3 regions of the Pantoea deleyi genome follow, and region 1 is predicted to be linked to each of the others. Evidence: predicted binding sites of a transcription regulator. Region 1 holds the regulator's gene; each other region holds the start of a gene.
The links. The regulator CRP, encoded in region 1, controls carbon source genes, mostly activating them, when cyclic AMP is high. The targets are predictions, from matches to a motif close to ATGTGANNNNNNTCACAT.
Positions count from the first base shown of each region.

Region 1 (8,050 bases):
GTATCCGATGTGCTGGCGGTCGGCGTGGTGCACGCCGCGCTGGAGGCGGGTCTCCGGGTGCCGGAGGATCTGGCCGTGGTAGGATTTGATGGCGTGCCCTTTACCCGCAGCCTTAACCCGCCGCTGACCACCATTGAGCAGCCGATGAACGAGCTGGGCGCGCGCAGTGTGCAGTTGCTGCTGCAAAAGATCCGTCAGCCTAACGCGCCGGTGATCCATGAGGTATTGCCCTGGACGCGCGTTGAACGCGCATCCAGCTGACTCAGTGCCAGATTAACAGGACGCAGGCAGCGGTCAGCAGCCCCATCGCCACGTTAAAGATTTTCCAGGCGCGACGGCTGCGCAGGATGCGGCCAATCATCGCGCCAAATCCCATCCAGATGACGCCAGACACCAGGTTAACCATAAACATGCCGACGCTGATCGCCATCACAGAGTGACGATAGGCGTCACCGGCCAGGCTGAAGCTGGCGACCGCGCCCAGCGCCATCAGCCAGGCCTTGGGATTGATCAGCTGCAGCAGCCCACCCTGCCAGAACGGCATGGGCGCATCGGGTGCCGCATCGGTCTCCAGCTTTTCGTAACTGGCGGTGGCGATTTTCCACGCCAGCCAGAGCAGATAGAGGCTGCCGGCAATTTTCAGCACCAGATGCAGCGAAGGATAGAGCAGGATCAGCCCCCCCACGCCAAAGGCCACCATCAGCAGCATCACCTGCATCCCGATCATGATGCCAATCATCAGTGGAAAGGTGCGCATGAAGCCAAAATTAGCGCCCGAGGCGGTGAGTAACATATTATTGGGGCCGGGCGTGATCGCCGCGACCCAGAGAAAGCCCAACATTGATAAGAAAAGACTCAGTTCCATGACAATCGGGTACTCCCTGCCCCGGCAAGAAAAAACCTATCGAAGCTAACAGTGTGATATGGAACAGACAAGCTTTTACCACATGAAATTTACCGGACCGGAAAACGAGCAGTTCATGCCGCCTGCCGGGCTGCGAAACGCGCACCTGCAGACGATGCTGCCGCGTCTGTTACGCCGACGCAGCACGCTGGTTCCCCACTGGCAGCGTCTCGATCTGCCCGATGGCGATTTTGTCGATCTCGCCTGGAGTGAAGATCCGCACTCTGCGCAGCATAAGCCACGCGTGGTGCTGTTTCACGGGCTGGAGGGGAGTTTTCACAGCCCCTATATTCACGGCCTGATGGCGATCTGTCGCGCGCGCGGCTGGCTGGCGGCGGTGATGCATTTTCGCGGCTGCAGCGGCGAGCCTAACCGGCTGAACCGCATCTATCACTCCGGTGAAACCGACGACGCCCGCTTTTTCCTGCGCTGGCTGCACACCCGCTGGGGCCGCGTGCCCACCGCCGCCGTGGGGTTTTCGCTGGGCGGCAACATGCTGGGCTGCCTGCTGGGTCAGGAGGGCGCCGCCGCAGAGGTCGACGCCGGTGTAATTGTTTCCGCGCCGCTGCTGCTGGCACCCTGCAGCGTCAGACTGGAACGCGGTTTTTCACGCTTCTACCAGCACTATCTGCTGGCCCAGCTCAAGAAGAATGCCCGCCGTAAGCTGCACGCCTGGCCGGACACGCTGCCGGTGAATCTGGCGGAGCTGAAGGCGCTGCGGCGGCTGCGCGATTTCGATGATGCAATTACGGCACGCGCCCACGGTTTTCTGGATGCGGCAGATTACTATCATCGCGCCAGCGCCATGCCCTGGCTGAAGCAGGTAGAAAAACCGCTGCTGATCCTGCACGCCCGTGACGATCCCTTTATGAGTGATGAGGTGATCCCGCAGAGCGGTCAATTATCTGCCACTATTACGTATCAACTGACATCACACGGCGGCCACGTAGGTTTTGTCGGCGGCACATTACGCCAGCCTGAAATGTGGCTGGAACAGCGCATCCCTCAGTGGATCGCCCCTTTTCTGGATAACTGATCTCGTGATTATTCCCTGGCAACAGGTCTCGCCTGAGACCCTTGAAAACCTGATTGAAACCTTTGTGCTGCGCGAAGGCACAGACTACGGCGAGCAGGAGCGCAGCCTGCTGGACAAAGTGGCGGATGTACGACGCCAGCTGGAAAGCGGTGAAGTGGTACTGGTGTGGTCGGAACTGCATGAATCGGTCAATATTATGCCGCGCAACGCCTTTCATGGCTGATGCGCCTGCTGCCATTTCATGCTAACAATGCCTGTTACCCGATCTCACAGGGAGCTTCTCTATGTCTGCACGTCATCCTATTATCGCGGTGACCGGTTCCAGCGGTGCAGGAACCACCACCACCAGCCTCGCGTTTCGCAAAATCTTTCAGCAGCTTGATCTTCGTGCGGCGGAGCTGGAAGGCGACAGTTTTCACCGTTTTACCCGTCCTGAGATGGATATGGCGATTCGTAAGGCGCGCGATTTAGGACGTCACGTCAGCTACTTCGGCCCCGAAGCCAATGACTTTGGCCTGCTGGAGCAGAGCTTTAAAGAGTATGGCTATAGCGGACAGGGGCAGTCGCGCAAATATCTGCACACCTACGATGAGGCGGTGCCGTGGAATCAGGTACCGGGTACCTTTACGCCGTGGCAGCCGCTGCCGCAGAACACCGATATTCTTTTCTATGAGGGGCTGCACGGCGGCGTGGTGACGGCGCAGCACAACGTGGCGGAGCAGGTCGATCTGCTGGTTGGCGTGGTGCCGATTGTTAACCTTGAGTGGATCCAGAAGCTGGTGCGCGATACCGGCGAGCGCGGCCATTCCCGTGAGGCGGTGATGGACTCGGTGGTCCGGTCGATGGAGGATTACATTAACTTCATTACGCCCCAGTTCTCCCGCACCCATATCAACTTCCAGCGCGTCCCGACCGTGGACACCTCCAACCCGTTCGCCGCCCGTGCCATCCCGTCGCTGGATGAGAGTTTTGTCGTGATTCACTTTCAGGCGCTGGAAGATATCGACTTCCCCTATCTGCTGGCGATGTTGCAGGGCTCCTTTATCTCGCACATCAATACGCTGGTGGTGCCGGGCGGCAAAATGGGTCTGGCGATGGAGCTCATTATGGGCCCGCTGGTGAAACGGCTGATGGAAGGCAAACGGATAGAGTAAGGGGCCAGGAAAGCGCTCTTCAGACGGTTTAAAAACCAGAGCAGGCAATGTTATCGCAGCGGATAAGCTTAACTCGCTGAGCAGGCTTCAGGAAGCAGACGTCCGGTAGCCGCATCCGGTTTCAGTCAGGCCGCGATAGACAACCGCGGGCAGAAAGCATCTGGCCGTAACAGAAAAGTTCAGCAGGCAGGGAAGAGCGTCAGAAGCGGAAAGTGTCCCGCGCCAGGAGGGCGCGGGCAGAGCATGCCATAAAGGGCGGACGTTGCGGCTTTACCGATCTGACCCGCTTCGCTGCGCCATCACTGTCTCAACGCAGACTCTCTGCGATGCTAAGGTCTGACAACAGACTACCGGCAACCTCAAACACCGATGACGGTTACAGCGCGATCACTTCGTAGCTGTGCGTGATCGTCACGCCTTTGCCCAGCATGATGGCGACCGAGCAATATTTTTCCGCCGAAAGATCCACCGCGCGTGAGACCGCTTTATCCTGGAGCGCTTTGCCACTGACGATAAAATGCAGGTTGATGTGCGTAAAGATTCGCGGCGCCTCTTCACGACGTTCTGAGGTCAGTTTTACTTCACAATCAGCCACATCGTTGCGGCCTTTTTGCAGAATTGAGACCACATCGATCGCGCTGCATCCGCCCGCCGCCATCAGCACCATCTCCATTGGGCTGGGCGCTTTATCCCCTGAATTACCATCCATCAGGATCTGATGGCCGGATGAGGATTCTCCGAGGAATGTCAGCCCTTCTACCCACTTCACTCTTGCCTGCATGTTTTTTGCTCCGGAATACACTGTTTTGCCGCCAGAGTACGCTTTCCCCTGGTAAACAGCAATCCGGAGAAATCCGCCCGTAGCTGAAGCGAGACAACAGAAGACAGTCGGCTAAAGCTGTGCTACAAACAGTGCTGAAAATATTTTTCGTCACCCGATGACGAAGCCGGGAAGAATGATGCGCACTGCGCCTGATGCGGCCCGAATAATTTCCTGAAATGGAAAACGCTTGAAGCTTTCACCGCCTGACAGGGAAAACTGCCCCCTGTATTTTGGGCACGATTACAACAGAGGATAATAGCGAATGGTTCTCGGCAAACCGCAAACAGACCCTACACTCGAATGGTTCCTGTCCCATTGCCATATTCACAAGTATCCATCCAAAAGTACGCTGATTCATCAAGGTGAAAAAGCAGAAACGCTTTACTACATCGTGAAAGGTTCCGTCGCGGTTCTGATTAAAGATGAAGAAGGCAAAGAGATGATTCTTTCCTACCTGAATCAGGGTGATTTTATTGGTGAGCTTGGCCTGTTCGAAGAAGGCCAGGAGCGCAGCGCCTGGGTACGTGCGAAAAGCGCGTGTGAAGTGGCAGAGATTTCGTATAAGAAATTCCGTCAGCTGATCCAGGTGAACCCTGACATCCTGATGCGACTCTCGTCGCAGATGGCGCGTCGCCTGCAGGTCACGTCCGAAAAAGTGGGTAACCTCGCTTTCCTCGACGTTACCGGACGCATTGCACAGACCCTGCTTAACCTGGCGAAACAGCCAGATGCCATGACGCATCCCGACGGCATGCAAATTAAAATTACGCGTCAGGAAATTGGCCAGATTGTAGGGTGTTCACGTGAAACCGTGGGCCGTATTCTGAAGATGCTGGAAGATCAGAACCTGATCTCTGCACACGGCAAAACCATCGTCGTTTACGGCACCCGCTGATTCCTGTCACCCACGGCGTGATGGCAACATCACGCCGTTATTGTTTGTGCTGAGCCGATGTGGCGTCGAATAATCTACCATCCTGAAGTGAACTACGCCCTGCGGCAAACGCTGGTGCTCTGCCTGCCGGTGGCGCTGGGCTGGCTGGCTGGCGACCTGCAAAAGGGTCTGCTCTTCTCACTGGTGCCCGCCTGCTGCAACATCGCCGGTCTGGATACGCCGCATAAACGCTTCTTCAAACGCCTGATCGTCGGTGGCAGCCTGTTTGCCCTCGGCAGCTTCCTGATCCAGTGGCTCACCCTGCAGGCGGTGCCGCTGCCGCTGATCCTGTTTATTATGCCGCTGCTGCTCGGCGTAACCGGGGAGATCAGCCCGCTGCATGGCCGCCTGCTGCCCGGCACCCTTATCGCCGCCATCTTTACCCTGAGCCTGATCGGGCGCATGCCGATCTATGTTCCGCCGCTGCTCTATATCGGCGGTACGCTCTGGTACGGGCTGTTTAACTGGTTCTGGTTCTGGCTCTGGAAAGAGCAGCCGATGCGCGAGAGCCTGAGCCTGATCTACCGCGAGCTGGCCAACTACTGCGACGCCAAATATACCCTGCTGACGCAGCTGACCGATCCGGAGAAGGCCCTGCCGCCGCTGCTGGCTCGTCAGCAGAAGGTGGTCGATCTGATCAACACCTGTTATCAGCAGATGCACATGCTGTCGGCCAGCCGCGACCACAGCCACAAGCGGCTGACGCGCGCCTTTCAGGTGGCGCTGGATCTGCAGGAGCATATCTCGGTCAGCCTGCATCGGCCGGAAGAGGTGCAGAAGCTGGTCGAGCAGAGCCATGCCGAAGCGGTGATCCGCTGGAATGCCAAAACCATCTCGGCCCGGCTGCGGGTGCTGGCGGATAACATCCTCTATCACCGGTTACCCGAGCGCTTCGCGATGGATAAACAGCTCGGCGCGCTGGAGAAAATCACCTGGCAGCATCCCGACAATCCGGTGGGGCACTTCTGCCTCTATCACTTCAACCGGATTGCCCGGGTCCTGCGCACGCAGAAACCGCTCTATCAGCGCGACCTGATGGCCGATCGCCAGCGTCGTCTGCCGCTGCTGCCCGCCCTGCGCAGCTATCTCTCGCTGCGCTCCTCGTCGCTGCGTACCGCCGGACGCTTTGCGGTCATGCTGATGCTGGGCAGCGCGCTGGCGCTGTTCTTCAACATTCCCAAGCCCTACTGGATCCTGATGACCATTATGTTCGTCAGCCAGAACGGCTACAGCGCCACCCGCGTCCGCATTCAGCACCGGGCGCTGGGCACCTTTGCCGGGCTGGTGATCGCGGCCGCCACGCTGCGTCTGGCGGTGCCGGAGTCGCTGGTGCTGCTGATCATGCTGGCCATCACCTTTATCAGCTATCGCTTTACCCGTCAGTTTTATGGCTGGTCGATGATTGGCTTCACGGTGACCGCCGTCTACTCGCTGCAGCTGCTGTCGCTGAACGGCGCGCAGTTTCTGCTGCCGCGCCTGATGGATACGCTGATGGGCTGTCTGATCGCCTTTGGCGGAATGCTCTGGCTCTGGCCGCAGTGGCAGAGTGGCCTGCTGCGGCAGAACGCGCATGATGCCCTGGAAACCTATCAGGATGCGCTGCGGCTGCTGCTGGGCGATGAGCAATCGCCCGGCAAGCTGGCTTACCAGCGCGTGCAGGTGAATCAGGCACACAATGCGCTGTTCAACTCCCTTAATCAGGCGATGCAGGAACCGGCGTTCAACGCCCAGTATCTGAAAGATATGCGGCTCTGGGTGACGCACAGCCAGTTTATCGTCGAGCATATCAATGCGATGACGATTCTGGCGCGCGAACACACCATGCTCACCGCCTCGCTGGCCGAGCGCTATCTGCAATCCTGTGAAATCGCGCTGCAGCGGTGTCAGCAGCGGCTGGAGTATGAGGGTGCAAGCTCGCAGGTCAACCTGCTGGATGAGCTGGAGAATATCAGTGAGGGGCCGGTTACGGTCGTGGAGCAGCATGTGCGGCGCATCCTCGATCATCTGAGCGTGATGCACACCATCTCATCGCTGGCGTGGAGCCAGCGACCGCAACATGGCCGCTGGCTGATCCGGCATTTACGGAAGCGCTGATTTAGCCGTTGAGCACTTTGCCGACCGCCGTGGCGAAGCGACGCATGCCCTCTTCGATGTCAGTGGGTTCAATGATCAGTGACGGCGCGAAACGCATCACGTCAGTACCGGCAACCAGCACCATCACCCCTTCGGCCGCCGCGGCATTCAGGATGTCGCGCGATTTACCGGCGTGCTGAGGCTTCAGCGCCGCACCAATCAGCAGCCCCTTGCCGCGAATATCGCTGAACAGATCATACTTCGCGTCAATCGCCTGCAGCGCCGTCACAAAGTGCTGACGACGCTCTTCCACGCCCGCCAGCACGGCCGGGGTGTTGATGATATCCAGCGCGGTTTCGGCGATGGCGCAGGCCAGAGGATTCCCGCCATAGGTGGTGCCATGAACGCCCGGCGCCATCGTCGAGGCAATCTCATTGGTGGTCAGCATGGCGCTGACCGGGAACCCGCCGCCCAGCGCTTTGGCCGAGGTCAGGATATCGGGCTGAATGCCATAGTGCTCATAGGCGAAGAGCTTGCCGCTGCGCCCCATGCCGCTCTGCACCTCATCCAGCACCAGCAGCGCCTGGTGCTGATCGCAAAGCTCACGCAACCCCTGCATAAAGGCCTGTGTGGCAGGCATCACGCCGCCTTCCCCCTGAACAGGCTCAACCACGATGGCGCAGGTATGGTCGTCAATCACCGCTTTCACCGCGTCCAGGTCGTTGAACGGCACATGGACGATATCTGCCGGTTTAGGCCCGAATCCGTCTGAATATTTTGGCTGCCCGCCGACCGTGACGGTAAAGAGCGTCCGGCCATGAAAAGCGTTGTGGAAGGCGATGATCTTGCTTTTGAACGGGCTGTGGCGCTTGCAGGCGTAATAGCGCGCCAGCTTAAATGCGGCTTCGTTGGCTTCGGCGCCGGAGTTCGCGAAGAAAACGCGCTCGGCAAAGGTGGCGTGAATGAGTTTACTGGCGAGACGCAGCGCCGGTTCGTTGGTGAACACGTTGCTGGTGTGCCACAGCGTCTCGCCCTGGCTTTTCAGCGTCTCAACCAGCGCAGGATGGCAGTGTCCAAGTGCGGTGACGGCGATGCCACCCGAGAAATCGATATACTCTTTGCCCTG
Region 1 is NZ_CP071405.1:415,797-423,846, reverse strand. Features, by position in the region: gene J1C59_RS01940 (LacI family DNA-binding transcriptional regulator) at 1-261, shown strand, start outside; gene J1C59_RS01935 (LysE family translocator) at 263-865, opposite strand; gene J1C59_RS01930 (hydrolase) at 924-1,940, shown strand; gene J1C59_RS01925 (YheU family protein) at 1,945-2,163, shown strand; gene J1C59_RS01920 (phosphoribulokinase) at 2,225-3,094, shown strand; gene J1C59_RS01915 (OsmC family protein) at 3,471-3,875, opposite strand; gene crp (cAMP-activated global transcriptional regulator CRP) at 4,180-4,812, shown strand; gene J1C59_RS01905 (YccS/YhfK family putative transporter) at 4,870-6,945, shown strand; gene argD (bifunctional acetylornithine/succinyldiaminopimelate transaminase) at 6,947-8,050, opposite strand, start outside.

Region 2 (8,050 bases), 1.6 Mb from region 1:
CAACTACGCGATCTGGCTGGACGCCGGGCGAAACCTGCTGTTTGCCAGCGTGGAGATCGCTTCCGAGGAGCGCTGGAACGCGGTGGCACAGACGGAGGTCTGCCAGCGCTGGTGGGCCTCCATGAAAGATCTGATGCCGTCGAATGCCGACAACAGCCCGGTCAGCCAGCCGCTGAAACCGGTGTTCTTCCTGCACTGAAATGAAAAGGGCGGCTACGCCGCCCTGATGCTTTAGCCCCTGGCCCGACACAGACCCGTCAGGGTCGGCCACATCGCCATCAGCGTATCAATAATGCTCTCCAGATCGTCACGATCCACGCCTTCGCGCGCCCGCACCGACATCCCCTGCAGCATACAGCCCAGATAGCGGGAGAGCGCCGGAATGTTGACCGCCTCGCCCAGTTCGCCGCGTTGCTGACGCGCCAGCAGGAAATCGCTCAGCACATTTTCCTGCAGCTGATGCTGCTGTTGCAGCATAGCGGCAATCTCGGTGGATGCCGCCGACAGCGCAGAGGAGGTACAGATAAAGAAGCAGCCGCCGGGTGAGTCGCGCTCGGTGAAACAGGCGGCGGTGGCGCGGAAGTAGGCTTCGATAGCCCGATCCACCGTCAGCCGATCGTCGGCTAACGCCGCGTCACGCTCCGCGCTGAACCTCTCGATGTAGCGTTCCATCGCCGCGCGAAACAGGCCCTCTTTATTCACGAACTCGGCGTAAAGCGTAGGCGCTTTTGCGCCGGTCGCCGCCACCAGGTCCGCCAGAGAGGTGCCTTCATAGCCGTGCGTCCAGAACAGGGTCAGTGCTTTATCGAGAGCGGCATCGCGGTCGAATACTTTGGGCCGGCCACGGCATTTCTTTACCTCGCAATCCTGAACCTGATGCATACATCCTCACTTGCTATGAAACAGAGTATTAAATTACCGATCATTATAAAAATGTGCAAGGCCCGCAGGCATCCGCCGCAGCGCCGGTTGCCATTTTGTGCGTTCGCCTGCCGTTTTCGCCCCGGATGTTAAGTCAGAAAGAGGGCTGAAGCCCATAATCGCGCCACTTCGCGATTAAAATAACGCTCATTAAATAAATATTGACGACCCGTACCTCCAGGATCTATCATTTATTTAACGGTCGTTAATTAAATCACGACACCCTGTTTCAGACCCACTGAACTTCATGACTGAATAGAGAGATTATTATGAACACCATCAAAACTACTCTGGCGGCACTGGCACTGACTACTCTGGCTTTTGGCGCTTCAGCCGCTGACCTTGTGACAAGCGAACCGGCGAATCAGCAGCCTGTTGGCACCATCGCGGTGCAGGGCGGCAGCAATCTGACCTCGGTGGAAGCGCAGCTGAGTGCGAAAGCCGATGAAGCCGGTGCGAAATCGTTCCGTATCACCTCAACCAGCGGCCAGAACAAGCTGCACGGCACCGCGGTGATCTACCAGTAACGGAGCGTTCTCAGCGCACAGAAGCGAGTTGAAACCAGAAGGCAGATATAATGAAAAGAGTGACGATGATTATGGCGGCGGTGCTGCTGAGCGGCTTCTCATTTGCCAGCGTCGCGGCGCAGCAGGTCAGCACGACACCGCTGGATCAGCAGAAAACAGGCGTCATCAGCGCAACAGGCAGCACCAGCCTGACGTCGCTGGAGCAGCAGTTGTCAGAAAAGGCCAGCGATGCCGGCGCAAAGTCGTTCCGCATCACTTCGACCTCTGGCAACAACAACCTGCATGGCACCGCCATTCTTTATAAGTAAGTGCCGGTCACGAAGTGTGACCGAAAGGCTTCAGATAACCCGCGTATCTGAAGCCTTTTTTATGGCCGCAGCGGGCGTTCAGCCGTTGCTGCGCAGCTGCGGATACCGGCGGAAGATATAGACACACCAGAGCAGGGCGACCAGACCGATCATCCCGCCGACATTACCGACCTCTGCCATGCCCAGATGCAGACTCACCTGATTGCCCAGCAGCGCGCCCGCGCCGATACCGATGTTATAGATGCCGGACATCAGCGACATCGCCACATCCGTGGCATCCGGCGCCAGCGACAGAACCCGCACCTGCATCGCCAGACCGATCATCATCATCGCCATCCCCCAGACAATGCAGAGTGTTGAGATGGCGGCAGGGCGAATGGCCGCAAAAATCAGCAGCCCCATGCAGAGGGTTATCAGCGCAATCGCGGCGATCAGCAGCGCAGAGGGGAATTTATTGCCCAGCGTGCTGAACAGAATGCTGCCCAGAATGCCCGCTGAGCCGAACAGCAGCAGCAGCAGGGTGGTGAAATTGCCGCTGGATTGCGCCACGTTCTGCATAAAGGGTTCGATATAGCTGTAGGCGGTGTAGTGCGCCGTCACCACCAGCGTCACCAGCAGATACATGCTGACCAGCGCCGGACGGCGAAACAGCATCGGCACGCTGCTGAGGGAACCGGTGTGTTCGCTGGGCAGGCGCGGCAGGATCCGCACCAGCATAATCATCAGCACCAGCGCCGACAGGCCAATTACGCCAAAGGTGGTGCGCCAGCCCAGATACTGACCCACGACGCGGCCAATCGGCACGCCCAGCACCATCGCCAGGGCCGTCCCGGTCGCCAGCATACTGAGCGCCTGGGTTTTCTTGCCCGCCGGAGCCACCCGGATCGCCAGCGAGGCGGTGATCGACCAGAACACGGCGTGCGACAGGGCGATGCCGACCCTGGAGATCATCAGCGACCAGAAATCCCACGCGACGGTTGAGAGCGCATGGCTGATGACAAAGATGGCGAAGAGCACGCCCAGCAGCAGCCGGCGCTCGACGTTGCGCGTCAGCAGCATCAGTGGCAGGGAGAGCAGGGCCACGACCCAGGCGTAGATCGTCAGCATAATGCCGACATCCGCCGTCTGCATGGAGAAGTCCGCCGCGATATCGGACAACAGGCCAACCGGCACAAATTCAGTGGTATTAAAAACAAAGGCGGCAATGGCCAGCAGGACGACGCGAAGCCAGGCCGTTTTACGTGAAACAGTTGTTGGTTGCATTGAGGTGTCAAATCAGTCAGTACAGCGGGTCAGGATGGGGCAGACCATCCCACGAAAGTGACCTGCGTCACAAATTAATGAACATTGTAGTGAATAAAGCGGGAAGAGAAACCTTATAACGCGTTTTTCATGCGGAAATTTTCGAATGCGATCCTGTGGCGGCCGGATACCGGATGGCCGTCGCGGGCCGCCACCTGCCGCCTCTCTGACTAGCGGGAAAAAGGGGTGTGCTTCAGGGCCACGCTTTGCTGACCGTCCGGCTCGTCGTGGGGAGGGAGCGGGCAGCAGTTCTCACAGCCAATCGCACCCGCATAATATTTTTTTGCCTGCAGAATAGCGGCGTTCACGTGATAAAAACTGCCCAGAAACAGTCTGTTATCCATGTCAGGCAGCCAGGGGCAGCCTGCCGCATGCACCACATGGTTGTTGTTATATCCCGATTGTTTATTGACGTAATAGTAGAGGGCCACAGGCGTTCCTTGTTGCCGTGAAAAGGCAAAGCAGACGAATTATTTCAATACGAACGATTATAGCGGGAAACGCACACTTTGTGGTGAGCGGATTGACGGGGAGGGGGCCTGGAGAAGGCCGCGCCAGACCCGGTGCGAGGCCGGATCTGGCGGGATGGGTCAGAGCTTTTTGCTGTGCAGCCGCCAGGCGACCAGCAGCGCCAGGATCAGCAGGAAACTGATAAACAGCGTAATGCCATTCCAGCCGTAGTCATGCCAGAAGAAGCCGCCCAGGGTGCCTGCCACGCTGGAGCCCGCGTAGTAGCTGAACAGATAGAGCGACGAGGCCTGACCCCGCGCCCGGCGCGCGCGCGGGCCAATCCAGCCGCTAGCCACGGCATGTGCGGCAAAAAATCCGGCGGTGAACAGCATCATGCCAGGCAGGATCAGCCAGAGGGCGTTAAAGGCGGTGATCAGCAGGCCCAGCAGCATCATCGCGGTGGCACCCAGCATCACCGGTCCGCGCCCCAGGCGGTTGGTCAGCGCACCCGCTTTAGGCGAACTCCAGGAACCGGTCAGGTAGACCACCGACAGCAGCCCCACCACCGCCTGACTGAGGTGCCAGGGCGCATCCAGCAGACGGTAGCCGATATAGTTAAACAGCGTGACGAAGGCGCCCATCAGCAGGAAGCCTTCGGCGAACAGCCACGGCAGGCCCGGATCGCGCCAGTGCAGCCGGAAGTTAATCATCAGATTACGCGGACGCAGCGGAATGGGGCGAAAATGGCGCGAGGCGGGCAGGATCTTCCAGAACATCAGCGCTGACGCCAGTGAGAAGCAGCCGATGACCGCCACGGCGATCCGCCAGGTGAAGAGATCGGTCAGCACCCCGCTCAGCAGGCGTCCGCTCATCCCGCCGATCGAGTTGCCGCTGATATAGAGCCCCATCGAAAAGGCAACGACGCGCACATCCATCTCTTCGCTGAGATAGGTCATCCCTACCGCCGCGACGCCGCTCAGCGACAGCCCCATCAGCGCCCGCATCAGCAGAATGCCGTGCCAGCTGGTCATCGTGGCCGAGAGCAGGGTGCAGAGCGCCGCCAGCATCAGGGCGGTCACCATCACCGATTTGCGGCCAATGGCATCCGAGAGCGGGCCGGTGACCAGCAGCCCCAGCGCCATCAGACCGGTGGAGATAGAGAGCGACAGACTGCTGGTGGCGGGCGAGACGCCAAACTGCTGTGACAGCACCGGCAGGATCGGCTGAACACAGTAGAGCAGGGCAAAGGTGGCCAGCCCGGCAGAGAACAGCGCCAGCGTAACGCGCATAAAGCGGGGCGTGCCCCGGCGGATATAAGCAGCCGCAGCGGACGCTGGCGCATCTGGCGCCGCGTCCTCATCCACTGTGGCCTGTATTGAGCGACTCACACATCGTCCTTTCAGTCAGAAAACCTGTCGTCAGCTTAGGAAAGGGAGATTATGATGTCTAATATATTAATAATCTCAAATAAGACGTTTTAAATATGAATATCGAACTGCGCCATCTGCGCTACTTCGTGGCGGTGGCAGAAGAGCTGCATTTCGGGCGGGCGGCCCGGCGGCTCAATATCTCTCAGCCGCCGCTCAGTCAGCAGATTATCCAGCTGGAGGCGGAAACCGGCGCGAAACTCTTTCATCGCACCAACCGCAGCGTGCAGCTCACGGCGGCGGGCGCTCAGCTGCTGAGTGATGCGCGGGCGATCCTGTTGCAGGTTGAGCAGGCCGCCGATCGCGCTGCCCGTCTGCATCGTGGCGAAGAGGGCGGGCTGCGCATCGGATTCACCTCCTCCGCCCCCTTTACCGCCACGGTCTCCGACGCGCTCTACCGTTTCCGCCAGCGCTGGCCGCAGGTGCACATTCAGATGCAGGAGATCAACACCCACCAGCAGCTGGCGCCGCTGCTTGAAGGGCGGCTCGATCTCGGCGTGATGCGTAACACCTCACTGCCCGACGGGCTGCATCATCAGTTACTGCTGAGTGAGCCGCTGTTTGCCGTGGTGCACAAGGCGCATCCGCTGGCTGGCGCAGAGCGCATTTCGGTGTCGGCGCTGGCATCGGAGCCCTTTGTCTTTTTCGATCCGCAGGGGGGCACCGCGCTCTACAGCGATATTCTGGCGCTGCTGCACCGCTACCACATCAAGCCCTACATCACTCAGGAAGTGGGCGAGGCGATGACGATCCTGGGGCTGGTGGCGACCGGTCTGGGCGTCTCGATTCTGCCGGCCTCGTTTCGCCGGGCGCGGCTGAGCGATCTGGTCTGGCTGCCCTTGAGGGAAGAGGATGCGATTTCTGAACTCTGGCTGGTCTGGTCCGCCGCCCGCGAGCAGAGCGCGCAGATGGCGAACATGATGGCGCTGCTGCAGTCAAACCGGCGATGAAGCCACCGCTTCCTATCATCAATCTGTGCGATAAATCACATTTCTAATCAAATATTTGACGCTGTCGCCTGATCTGCATCACCATGACGCATGTTTATTTAGAAGCGCGAAAATAACCGGGAGCAGGGTTGTGAATCCGGACAGTCAACCTGGCCACATTGACCAGATCAAGCAGACCAATGCAGGCGTCGTATATCGATTGATTGACCGTCACGGTCCCATTTCGCGTATCGAACTCTCCCGCCGTGCCCAGCTCGCCCCGGCCAGCATCACCAAAATTGTCCGGGAAATGCTGGACGCCCATCTGGTGCAGGAGACCGAATTTCAGGAGCCGGGCAGCCGCGGCCGGCCGGCGATTGGCCTGATTCTGGACACCGACGCCTGGCACTATCTGGCGATCCGCCTGCATCGCGGTGCCATGACCTTTACGCTGCGCGACCTCAGCAGCCGTGCGCTGGCAGAAGAGAGCCTGCCGCTGCCGGATGAGACGGCGCAGCCGCTGCTGAACGCCCTGATTGAACAGGTCGATGCCTTCTTTATCCGCCATCAGAAGAAGCTGGAGCGCCTGACGGCGATCGCCATCACGCTGCCTGGCCTGATCAACGCCGCGTCCGGCGTGGTGCACCGGCTGCCGGGTTATCAGGTGCGCGACATGCCGCTGGGCGATGCGCTGGCGTCGCGCACAGGCCTGCCGGTGTTTGTGCAGCACGACATCTCAGCCTGGACGCTGGCGGAGTCGCTGTTTGGCGCGTCACGCGGTGCGCAGGATGTCATTCAGATTGTGATTGATGAAACCGTAGGGGCGGGCGTGATCAGCGGCGGTCAGCTGCTGCACAAGCGCGGCAGGGCGCTGGTCGAGATTGGGCACACCCAGATCGACCCCTACGGCCAGCAGTGCTACTGCGGGAATCATGGCTGCCTGGAAACCGTGGCCAGCACCGGCAGCCTGCTGGCGCTGGCGGCCCAGCGTCTGCCCGCGCAGCCCGACAGCCTGCTCAATGCGCAGCCGCTGACGCTTCAGTCACTGTGTGCGGCCGCCCAGTCGGGCGATCGGCTGGCGCGTGACACCATCGCCAGCGTGGGGCATCACGTTGGCCGGATCCTGGCGATGATGGTCAACATCTTTAATCCACAACAGATTCTTATCGGTTCTCCCCTCAACGCCGCGGCCGATGTGCTGTTTCCGGCGGTGAGTAACACCATTCTGCAGCAGTCACTGCCCGCCTACAGCGCGACGATCCAGCTGGCACCCACCGAATTCAGCGAGCCGGGAACCCTGGGCGCGGCGGCGCTGATCAAAGACGCGCTCTATAACGGTCATCTGTTAGTGAAACTGTTGCAAGGTTAAGCAGGCTTAATCTTGCGCTAACGCAATCCGTTCTCATCCTCCTTTCCTTAAAATGCCGGTTTGCAGCAAGGTTAATCACCGATTAGCCGCAACGGTTCAAGAGGAGAAGTGGAGTGAACAGACTGTTTGTTACCGGCACCGACACCGCAGTAGGTAAAACGGTGGTGTCACGCGCCCTGTTACAGAGCTTTATCCGCCACAGACTGAGCGCCGTCGGCTACAAGCCCGTCGCGCGCAGCGCAGCCCGCACCGCCGAGGGCCTGCGTAATAAAGATGCACAGGTTCTGCAGAGCGCCTCATCCCTGGAATTACCCTATCAGGCCATTAATCCGCTGGTTTTTGAGGAGGAGGAGATCTGCACTCATCCCGGCCAGCAGATCGATTATGGGCTGCTGAGCCGGGGCTTACTCAGCCTGTCGCAGCAGGCCGATCGGGTGGTGGTGGAGGGCACCGGCGGCTGGCGGAGCCTGATGAACGATGGCCGTCCGCTCTCCTGCTGGGTCGTGGAGCAGCAGTTGCCGGTGGTGATGGTGGTCGGCATTCAGTCGGGCTGCATCAGTCACGCCCTGTTAACGGCCGAGGCGATAGTTCAGGATGGGCTGCCCCTGGTAGGCTGGGTCGCAAACCGCATCAATCCGGGGCTGGCGCACTACAGCGACATCATCACGGTATTGCGGGAAAACATTGCCGCGCCGCTGCTGGGTGAGCTGCCCTATCTGCCGCGCGCTGAACAGCGTGACCTCACGCCTTACATCGATATTTCCCTGCTGGAGCAGCGCGATCTGCACGCTGTGAGTGCAAAGATCGCCTGATTATG
Region 2 is NZ_CP071405.1:1,975,385-1,983,434, forward strand. Features, by position in the region: gene rhaM (L-rhamnose mutarotase) at 1-199, shown strand, start outside; gene J1C59_RS09275 (TetR/AcrR family transcriptional regulator) at 232-882, opposite strand; gene bhsA (multiple stress resistance protein BhsA) at 1,191-1,448, shown strand; gene bhsA (multiple stress resistance protein BhsA) at 1,499-1,756, shown strand; gene J1C59_RS09290 (sugar transporter) at 1,835-3,019, opposite strand; gene J1C59_RS09295 (hypothetical protein) at 3,229-3,489, opposite strand; gene J1C59_RS09300 (MFS transporter) at 3,649-4,896, opposite strand; gene J1C59_RS09305 (LysR family transcriptional regulator) at 4,992-5,885, shown strand; gene mlc (sugar metabolism global transcriptional regulator Mlc) at 6,016-7,233, shown strand; gene bioD (dethiobiotin synthase) at 7,347-8,045, shown strand.
Region 2: J1C59_RS09290 (sugar transporter) is a predicted target of CRP. The motif match lies at 3,075-3,092, and genes of this name have one in related genera.

Region 3 (8,050 bases), 1.6 Mb from region 1:
AAAGCAGGCCATAAAGGGCTCCTTGAGGCTGTCGAGCGTCAGCACCGGCCAGCCAAAGTGGTGCGACAGCGCGTGCGTCAGGGTGCTTTTGCCCGACGCCGGAATGCCGTTCACCAGCACCACACGTTTAGGGGAAGTTTTCAGCGTCATAGGATGTCGATGACCTCCGCAACGCTACCGGCCTGACGGAGTCTGACCAGCGTCTGCTCATCCTCCAGCAGCGACACAATCGCCCGGATCCCCTCTTCGATATGCGCGTTGCTGTCGCGGGCGCCGAACATAATCACAATGTCCGCCTTTTCACTGCCGTCAAACGAGATCGGCTCATTCAGCAGGATCATGCTGAAACAGTCGCGGATGACCCCGGCTTCCGGTCGCGCATGGGGGATCGCGATCCCCTCTTCAAAAACATAGTAGGCGCCATGCGTCAGCGTATTGGCGATCACGGCGTCAGGATAGGAGGCCGCCAGATACCCCCCGCTGACCAGCGGGGCCGCGGCCAGCGCGATAACCTGACGCCAGTCCGTGGCGTCAATCCCGATCTGGATGGCATTGGCCTCTTGCAATAACTGCTTAATCGTCATCAGCACTCCTTAAATCGACTGGCGAACCACGTTGCGCAGTTCATCGATTTTGACAAACAGCCCATCAATTTCATTGCGGTAGCGGCGGCTTTTGGCAAATAAACTCAATGCCCGGTTATATTCCAGCATCAGCGCTTTCTGCGTTTCGCCGTGCCGCGGATTACTGGCCAGCTGCTGCTCCAGCTGCGTGATTTTTTCGCGACTGATCTCTGCCAGATGATCCTGCTGCTGCTCGTCAGCGGTGTCCACCGCCGCTGACTTTTTTAAAAATCCGAACATAAGCTCTCCTGCCCCCGGCTCTGTCGGGGTTACTCAGCGTAAAGGGAGGATAAAAACCGGACAGCGGCGGGTCTGCGCTTACCGGAATAACTGCATCTTTTCGACCAGGACATCGGTGACAGCATCGTTGGCAGGAACCAGGAAATTGCGCACGCTGTCGTTGACCTTGCCTTTCTCAAAGGTGGATTTGCAGCGCGCCACCCACTGAACGTTCATCTCGGTGCCAACGTTCACCTTCTCGATCCCGCTGCTGACGGCCAGGCGCATATCTTCGTCGCTGACCCCGGTGCCGCCGTGCAGCACCAGCGGCGTGTGGGTAGCCGCGGTGATATCTGCCAGCCGCTGGTGCTGAATGTGGGCTTTACCGGTGTAGAGACCATGCACGGTGCCGATAGAGATCGCCAGCATATCGACGCCGGTCTCTTCCACGAAGCGGCGTGCATCTTCCACCGGCGTAAAAGCGATGGCGTCCATCTCCACGCAGAGGCCATCTTCCGAGCCGCCAATCGCCCCCAGTTCGGCCTCCACCGAGACATTGTGCGGGCGCGCCATATCAATCACCCGGCGGGTATTGGCGATATTCTCCTCAATCGGCAGATGTGAACCGTCATACATTACCGAGCTGAATCCGGCGTCGATCGCCGTCTGAATCGCCGCCAGATCGGAACAGTGATCGAGGTGCAGACAGGCGGGCACATTCATACTTTCCGACAGCGATTTAATGGCATCCACCAGCAGCTTATGGCCAAGATACTTCGCGGTGCCGGTCGAGATCTGAATCATTAACGGGCTGTTGGTCTTCTCTGCCGCTTTGAAATAGGCGGGCAGCATCTCAAGACAGTGAAGATTAAACGAACCGACAGCCTTGAAATCACGCTGTTTAGCCAGCTTCAGCAGCTCGGCGAAGTTATAAAGTTTCATGGATTTTTTCCTCCTGAGGATGGGTGGATTTACCGTTAACGAACCAGGCGATGGCGGTGACAAAGGCAATAAAGAGCGCGACGAACAGCCAGTTATTCTGGAAAGCGTGGCCAAGCACCAGGCCGGTACTGATAACGTCGGAGTCACTGAAGGTCACGCCGGTGAAGCCGTAGCTCTCCAGCATCGGCACCAGAATGGCGGGCAGAATGGTGATAAAGAGGCCGTGTACGAAGCCGCCGATCATTGCGCCGCGACGGCCCCCCATCGCATTGCCGAAGACCCCGGCGGTGCCACCGGCAAAGAAGTTAGTCAGCAGGCCGGGCAGGATCATCGCCAGACCAAACATCGGGAAGACCAGCATGCCGACAATGGAGCCGAGCGTAGTGGCGAGGAAGCCCACAATCACCGCATTTGGCGCATAGGGAAACATCACCGGGCAATCCAGCGCCGGTTTCGCGTCCGGCACCACACGCATGGCGATACCACGGAAGGCAGGAACCAGCTCGTTCAGCAGCAGGCGCACCCCGCTATAGAGCACAAACACCCCGGCCACGAACTGAATCGACTGCATAAAGGCGTACATCAGGTAGTTCATGCCGTTGCTGTACTGCGCAATAAACGCCGGACCGGCCGCCACGGCGGGGATCAGGTACATCGGCACCATCACCAGCGCCATCGACAGATAGGTATCCTGCAGAAACTTAAAATTGTCGGGCAGTTTGAGATCTTCGGTGGAGCGCGATCCTTTGCCGACGACTTTCGCAACCGCCGCCGTGACCAGATAGCCGATGGTGCAGAAGTGTCCCAGCGCCACATCATCCGAATCGGTAATACGGCGCACCACCGGCTGCGCCAGCGCGGGCATCACGACGGCCATGATGCCGCCGAAGAGGCCGCCGGTCAGGATCAGCGGCAGGCCCGTGAGTCCGGCTTTGTAGCCGATGACGGCACCAATCGTCGCCATCCACAGCAGCGCCTGCCCGGTGAGGAAGATGTACTTGAAGGGGGTCAGCCGTGCGATGACGATATTCACGATAAAGATCACCAGCAGCGTCAGCGCCACCTCCGAGCCCAGCTCGCGGTTAGCCAGCCCGGCAATGGCGGCAACATCGGTGATGTAGCCGCGCATACCGAAGCCGTGGGTAAATATCGTATTCAGGAAGGTCAGCGTGCCGACAATAATATTGATACCCGCCATCATAATTAAGAAGCCGAGCAGCGTTTTAAAGGTGCCTTCCATCACCTTGCCGGCCGATTTTTTTTGCAGCAGCAGCCCGATCAGCGCAATAAAGGCGATCAGAATGGAGGCCTGCCCCAGCAGATCTTTTACCAGGAAGTCGATTACACTATTCATGAGCCGCGACCTTCAGATTATGTTCTTTTAAAAACGCCAGAATCTTCTGCTCTATTTCCGCTTTATCGGTGAGCCGGTTAAGAATAATGACCCGTTTAATCTGTTCCGGACTGGCGTCGGCATTTAAGACATCGGCAAAGGCTTTCTGCGTCAGGATCATGTCTGACTTAAAGGCATTTGCTTCAGAAATGGTGGTGTGATCGATATCCGCGTCAATTTCCAGCTTTTTTAATACGGCCTTCGCGCTCATTTCAATCGCGAAACTGGAACCTAATCCACAACCACAGACACATAATATTTTCAGCATGGTCTTTTTCCTCACAATATATTGAGTTGTTTAGCGAGTTTGTATTGGTGCCCGTCAATATCGACCAGGCGTTTCTGCATGCTTTTTAAATCAATCGGAATCGGTTTATTGCTGCCATTAATAATGACCGCTTTATTCCGCATACCTGACTGAATACATCGCACCACTTCACTGGCCATAATGGTGCCCTGATAGATCTCTTCGCAGGTGGGGTCGCCATTGCGCAGCCCGTAGCCCAGGATCGTTTTGCGGATACGCACGCCAATCAGCGGCTCCAGCTGCCGGATTAAGGTGTCGATCGCACCCTGAAAGCCCGGAGAATATTCCCGGGTGTAGCCCTCCGAGCAGAGAATGATGACGCTGTTCTGCTGCGCCAGCCGCTGGGTAATACGCTGCGCCAGCTGAGGCAGCGGGATCTGACACTCCGGGATCAGCGCAATATCGGCGTTCGATTTAATGGCGGACTGCAGCGTTAATTCGCCGCAATAGCCGCCGAGTAACTCCAGCATAAAAACCCGGCCCGGTAAGGCGCGTCCGGTATTACGGAGTTTCGCGACCTCTTTTAAAACCTGTTCGCAGGCGGTGGAGAAACCCAGGGTGTAATCACTGCCAAAAACATCGTTGTCGATGGTCATGCCGACGCCAAAACAATTTACGCCCCACTCCGACAGCGTATGCAGAAATTGCAGCGAGCCGTCGCCACCCGCCATCACTAATACATCGATCCGGGCGCTTTTTAACTGGCGCGCAATAGCGTCATATTCGCTGCGTACCAGTTTTTTCTGGGTGCGGCCTGACTGCATCACAGGAATTGAGGCGATGGAAAAATCGAGCAGATCGCGTTCGCTGATATCACGGTGGTTATTTGCCAGCAGCCCGGGAATGCCGCCGTCAAATATCACCATCTCTGCCTGCGCCAGATGCCCTAACCGGAAAACAAAATTATTTATACCGGTTACATCGCCGCCGCTGATCACCATTCCAATTCGCATTTTCCCGCTCCTCACTGGCCTCATCTGCTGAAGGTCATTCTTCCGGGAAGCGGGTCGGCTATTTGCAGGTGAGATCACACTTACGTGCGGTATTTTCCGGGCAGGCGGGTTGACAGCGGCCATACCAGGCCGTTATTTGTGAGCGGAATCACATAACCCGATCGGACAGAGAGGTTTTCAAAATGATGTAAATCAGGGAGTTAACACAAAGCGCCTGCGCAGTGATGCGGGCCCTGGCGAGCCGATAAACGGCATAGGATGTGATGTTGCAAAATTGTGATTTTCACCTCATTTTTCCCGGTTCGGCGGCCGGACAGGGTGTAAAAAAAGCGTAACGTGAGGTGACTGGGGGTTGCGGGACGGTGTGAGGATGGGGATTTAAAACCGGGGCGCCACGGTTAACCGCAGCGCCCCGACAGATTACTTCGCGTAGGCTTCAGTAGAGAGCGTCAGCGTCACGTCGTCGCTGACCGCAGGCACATATTTGTCCAGCTTGAAGTCTGAACGCTTGATGGTGCCGGTGGCGTCAAAACCAATCGCCTGCTTCTTCACCATCGGATGCTCGCCCTGCTTGTTCAGCGTAGCGTGCAGGGTAACCGGCTTCGTGATCCCTTTCAGGGTCAGGTTACCTTCAACGTCAAACTTGTTGTCACCCTTCGCCACCACTTTGGTGCTGTGGAAGGTCGCGGTCGGGTATTTCGCGGTGTCGAAATACTCAGCGCCTTTGAACTCTTTGGTCAGCGCCGCAACGTGGCTGTCGATTTTGCTGACCGGCAGGGTCACGTCAACGCGTGAGGCTTCCGGATGATCTTTATCAAATACCAGCGTACCGGTTGCATCCGGGATATCCGCAGTAGGATTAGAGAAGCCGAAATGGTTCCAGGCCACCACTACCGACGTATGCTCAGGGTTCAGCTGATAGTGCATCGCCTCAGCCTGGGACAGAGGAGCATAGAGCGCGGCAACGGCTAACAGGGGCAGTGCAATACGTTTAACATTCTTCACAGTCAATTCCTTATGCGGACAAAAGTGAACTGAGTGTGGTTCAGTTTGGCACGAATAGACAGTGAAGAGATTTGTCGGTAATTTTCAAATAAATTCAGCAACGCTGACCCGGCGTCAGGCGACCGGACCACCCGTAAAGAGGACACGCCAGCGACGGCGATCCTGAATCAGAGTGCGATGCAGCTGCTGCAGATCTGCCTGGGTCAGCACCTCGATCTGTGCCGCATCCGGCTCTGGCAGACCGTTTTCATGCCGCAGTCGCGCCAGCGGCTGATCCGCCTGCTGGCTCAGCAGCCGCGTTTTGATCGCCTCCAGATCCGCATCCGCCAGGGTTTCCGTCAGGGAACGCAGAAACGTGCGGCAGTAGCGCAGCAGCGACAGCGGGCTGTAGTCGGGGGACTGCAGCGCAAACATCACGCCTTCCTGATCGGCACAGCGCAGATAGCGGCTGCTGACCACGTAACCCACCGGCTGCTCAACCCGGTAGCGCTGGAAAAAACGCGGCTCATAAATCAGCGCCAGCGCACGCAGCGCCGTCAGCTGCTCCGCCCGGTGCAGCGGAATAAACAGCAGCAGCGCATTGTCTGTGCTGCTGTGCGGCAGGTAAGTCATGCCGGTGCGCGAGGTCATCTGCGTCGGCGGCGTGGCGGGATTGCACGGCAGCGGCAGCGCGCTCAGCCGCCGGGCAATCCGCGAATGCAATGCCGCGTCGCCGCCTTTCAGCGCCGCCCGCCAGCAGGGCGGATGCACGTTTGCCGCTAACTCTCCGGGCAACTGCCGCAGCAGCGCACGGATGGCAATCGTTTCGGTTGCGGGCGGCTGGCCGCGCGCGGCGGGCTGAGTCATCACCGCGATGATCTGGCTCAGCGCCCAGTCAGCAATCGCTTCCTCTGGCGGCAGCTGAAGCGTCAGTTGCCAGACACCCTCCACCTCCTGCCAGCTGCCGTGACCGCCCTGATGCCGCAGCGCGGCAAACCGCGGGCGCAGCCGTCGCGCCAGATCCTCACCAGCCTCCGTCGAGAAGGTCGACCAGAACTCGGGCCGCAGGATCAGCGTTGCCTTTCCCTCATCCGGCTGATGATGCGGCAGCGCTACCGCCGGCTCAGGCAGCGGCCCGGCGGCAACGGCGCTGTCGAGCGGATAGAAAATGAATTCTGCCGAACGCAGCGTTTCAGGCGCTGAAGGCAGCGTTTCAGGCGTTGAAGGCTGCCAGGCGCTGAGCGCCAGGCTGAAGCCCTGAGTGATCTGATTGCCCTCCACGGCCTCCGGCGTGCAGCGCAGTACCGTGCCCGGCGCGGTGATAAGCTTCTCCACCAGCGGCAGCAGTGCAGGCAGGCTTTCGTCCGGCGCAAAGCCGAGCGCGCGCTGCCGCAGCTGCTCCATAGGTGACAGTGTCACGAACTGACTCTGCGCCAGCTGATGATAGTGCTGATGCTGTGCTTCGCGGGTCTGCCGCAGCGCCGCCAGATAGCGGTCGATCAGGCCATTAACCGCCTCCGGCTGAGCGGTGTCGATGCCCAGCGCCAGCCAGGTCGCCCCGTCGGCCTGATAGAGAATCTTCAGCTCCAGCGTCTCCGCCAGCCCCTGTTCACGCAGGGTAGCCAGCAGTGAACCGGGCGCTTCATCCAGCAGAAACTCGCGCCACAACGTGACACCGTCACTACCTGAGAGCAGCCAGCTGCGCCACAGCGCGGCCGGTGTGCCACCAAGCTGCCAGTAGGTCTGTTCTGTCTGCGGTACGGGAATATCGCGCCGGGATGCGCCAGGTGGCAGCGCCGTAACAAACTCACGCGCCAGCGCTTCGAGCGTCTCCAGGGGCTGGGGGCCCTGCAGCCAGAGGCGCATATTGCCAGCGACATAGTAACGCTGATGAAACTGACGCAGCGCCCGCTGGAGCGCGGGCAGCTCATCGCCGAAGTGGGCGCGGCTGCCAACATGGAACTGCCGGAACGCCGGGGGAGAGGCGACAGCATGCAGCAGCGCGGCGTCGATGCGGGATGGCTGATGCTGCTGCAATAGCTGATACTCCGCATCGATCACCGCCACCTCCTGCCCGATTGCCCGGTTATCGAGCAGCGGATGGGCGATCATATCCTGCAGGCGAGACAGCCCATCGGCCAGCTGCGACGGCGCGACCTCAAAGAAGAAGGCGCTGTGGTGCGCCAGGGTGGTGGCGTTAACCCGTCCACCCTGCGCCTGGATCCACGGCATCAGCCGCCCCTCATCAGGCCAGCCGGTGCTGCCGGTAAAGAGCAGATGCTCCAGCAGATGCGCCAGGCCGGGCCAGCGGGAGGGTTCATCGTGACTGCCCGCATCCACCTGAATCAGCGCAGCGGCCTGGCGGGCGTCGGCCTGCTGAATCAGTTCGACGTTCAGCCCCTCGATCACCAGACCGCGCGTCTTCATCAGAGATTCCGGGTTTTATAGATCAGCTGCGAGTTGGTGCGGTTACGGAACTGCAGCTGACCAATTTTAATGTCGCTGCAATCCGCTTCGCGGCGCGCTTCCAGGATTTTACCGTGATGCGGCGATTTGCTGCAGACCGGATCGGTGTTGTCGGCATCGCCCGTCAGCAGGAACGCCTGACAGCGACAGCCGCCGAAATCTT
Region 3 is NZ_CP071405.1:2,060,518-2,068,567, forward strand. Features, by position in the region: gene J1C59_RS09670 (P-loop nucleotide/nucleoside kinase family protein) at 1-150, opposite strand, end outside; gene J1C59_RS09675 (PTS sugar transporter subunit IIA) at 147-584, opposite strand; gene J1C59_RS09680 (hypothetical protein) at 594-863, opposite strand; gene J1C59_RS09685 (class II fructose-bisphosphate aldolase) at 942-1,784, opposite strand; gene J1C59_RS09690 (PTS sugar transporter subunit IIC) at 1,771-3,138, opposite strand; gene J1C59_RS09695 (PTS sugar transporter subunit IIB) at 3,131-3,445, opposite strand; gene J1C59_RS09700 (6-phosphofructokinase) at 3,457-4,437, opposite strand; gene J1C59_RS09705 (YceI family protein) at 4,858-5,442, opposite strand; gene pqqF (pyrroloquinoline quinone biosynthesis protein PqqF) at 5,557-7,848, opposite strand; gene pqqE (pyrroloquinoline quinone biosynthesis protein PqqE) at 7,848-8,050, opposite strand, start outside.
Region 3: J1C59_RS09700 (6-phosphofructokinase) is a predicted target of CRP. The motif match lies at 4,712-4,729, and genes of this name have one in related genera.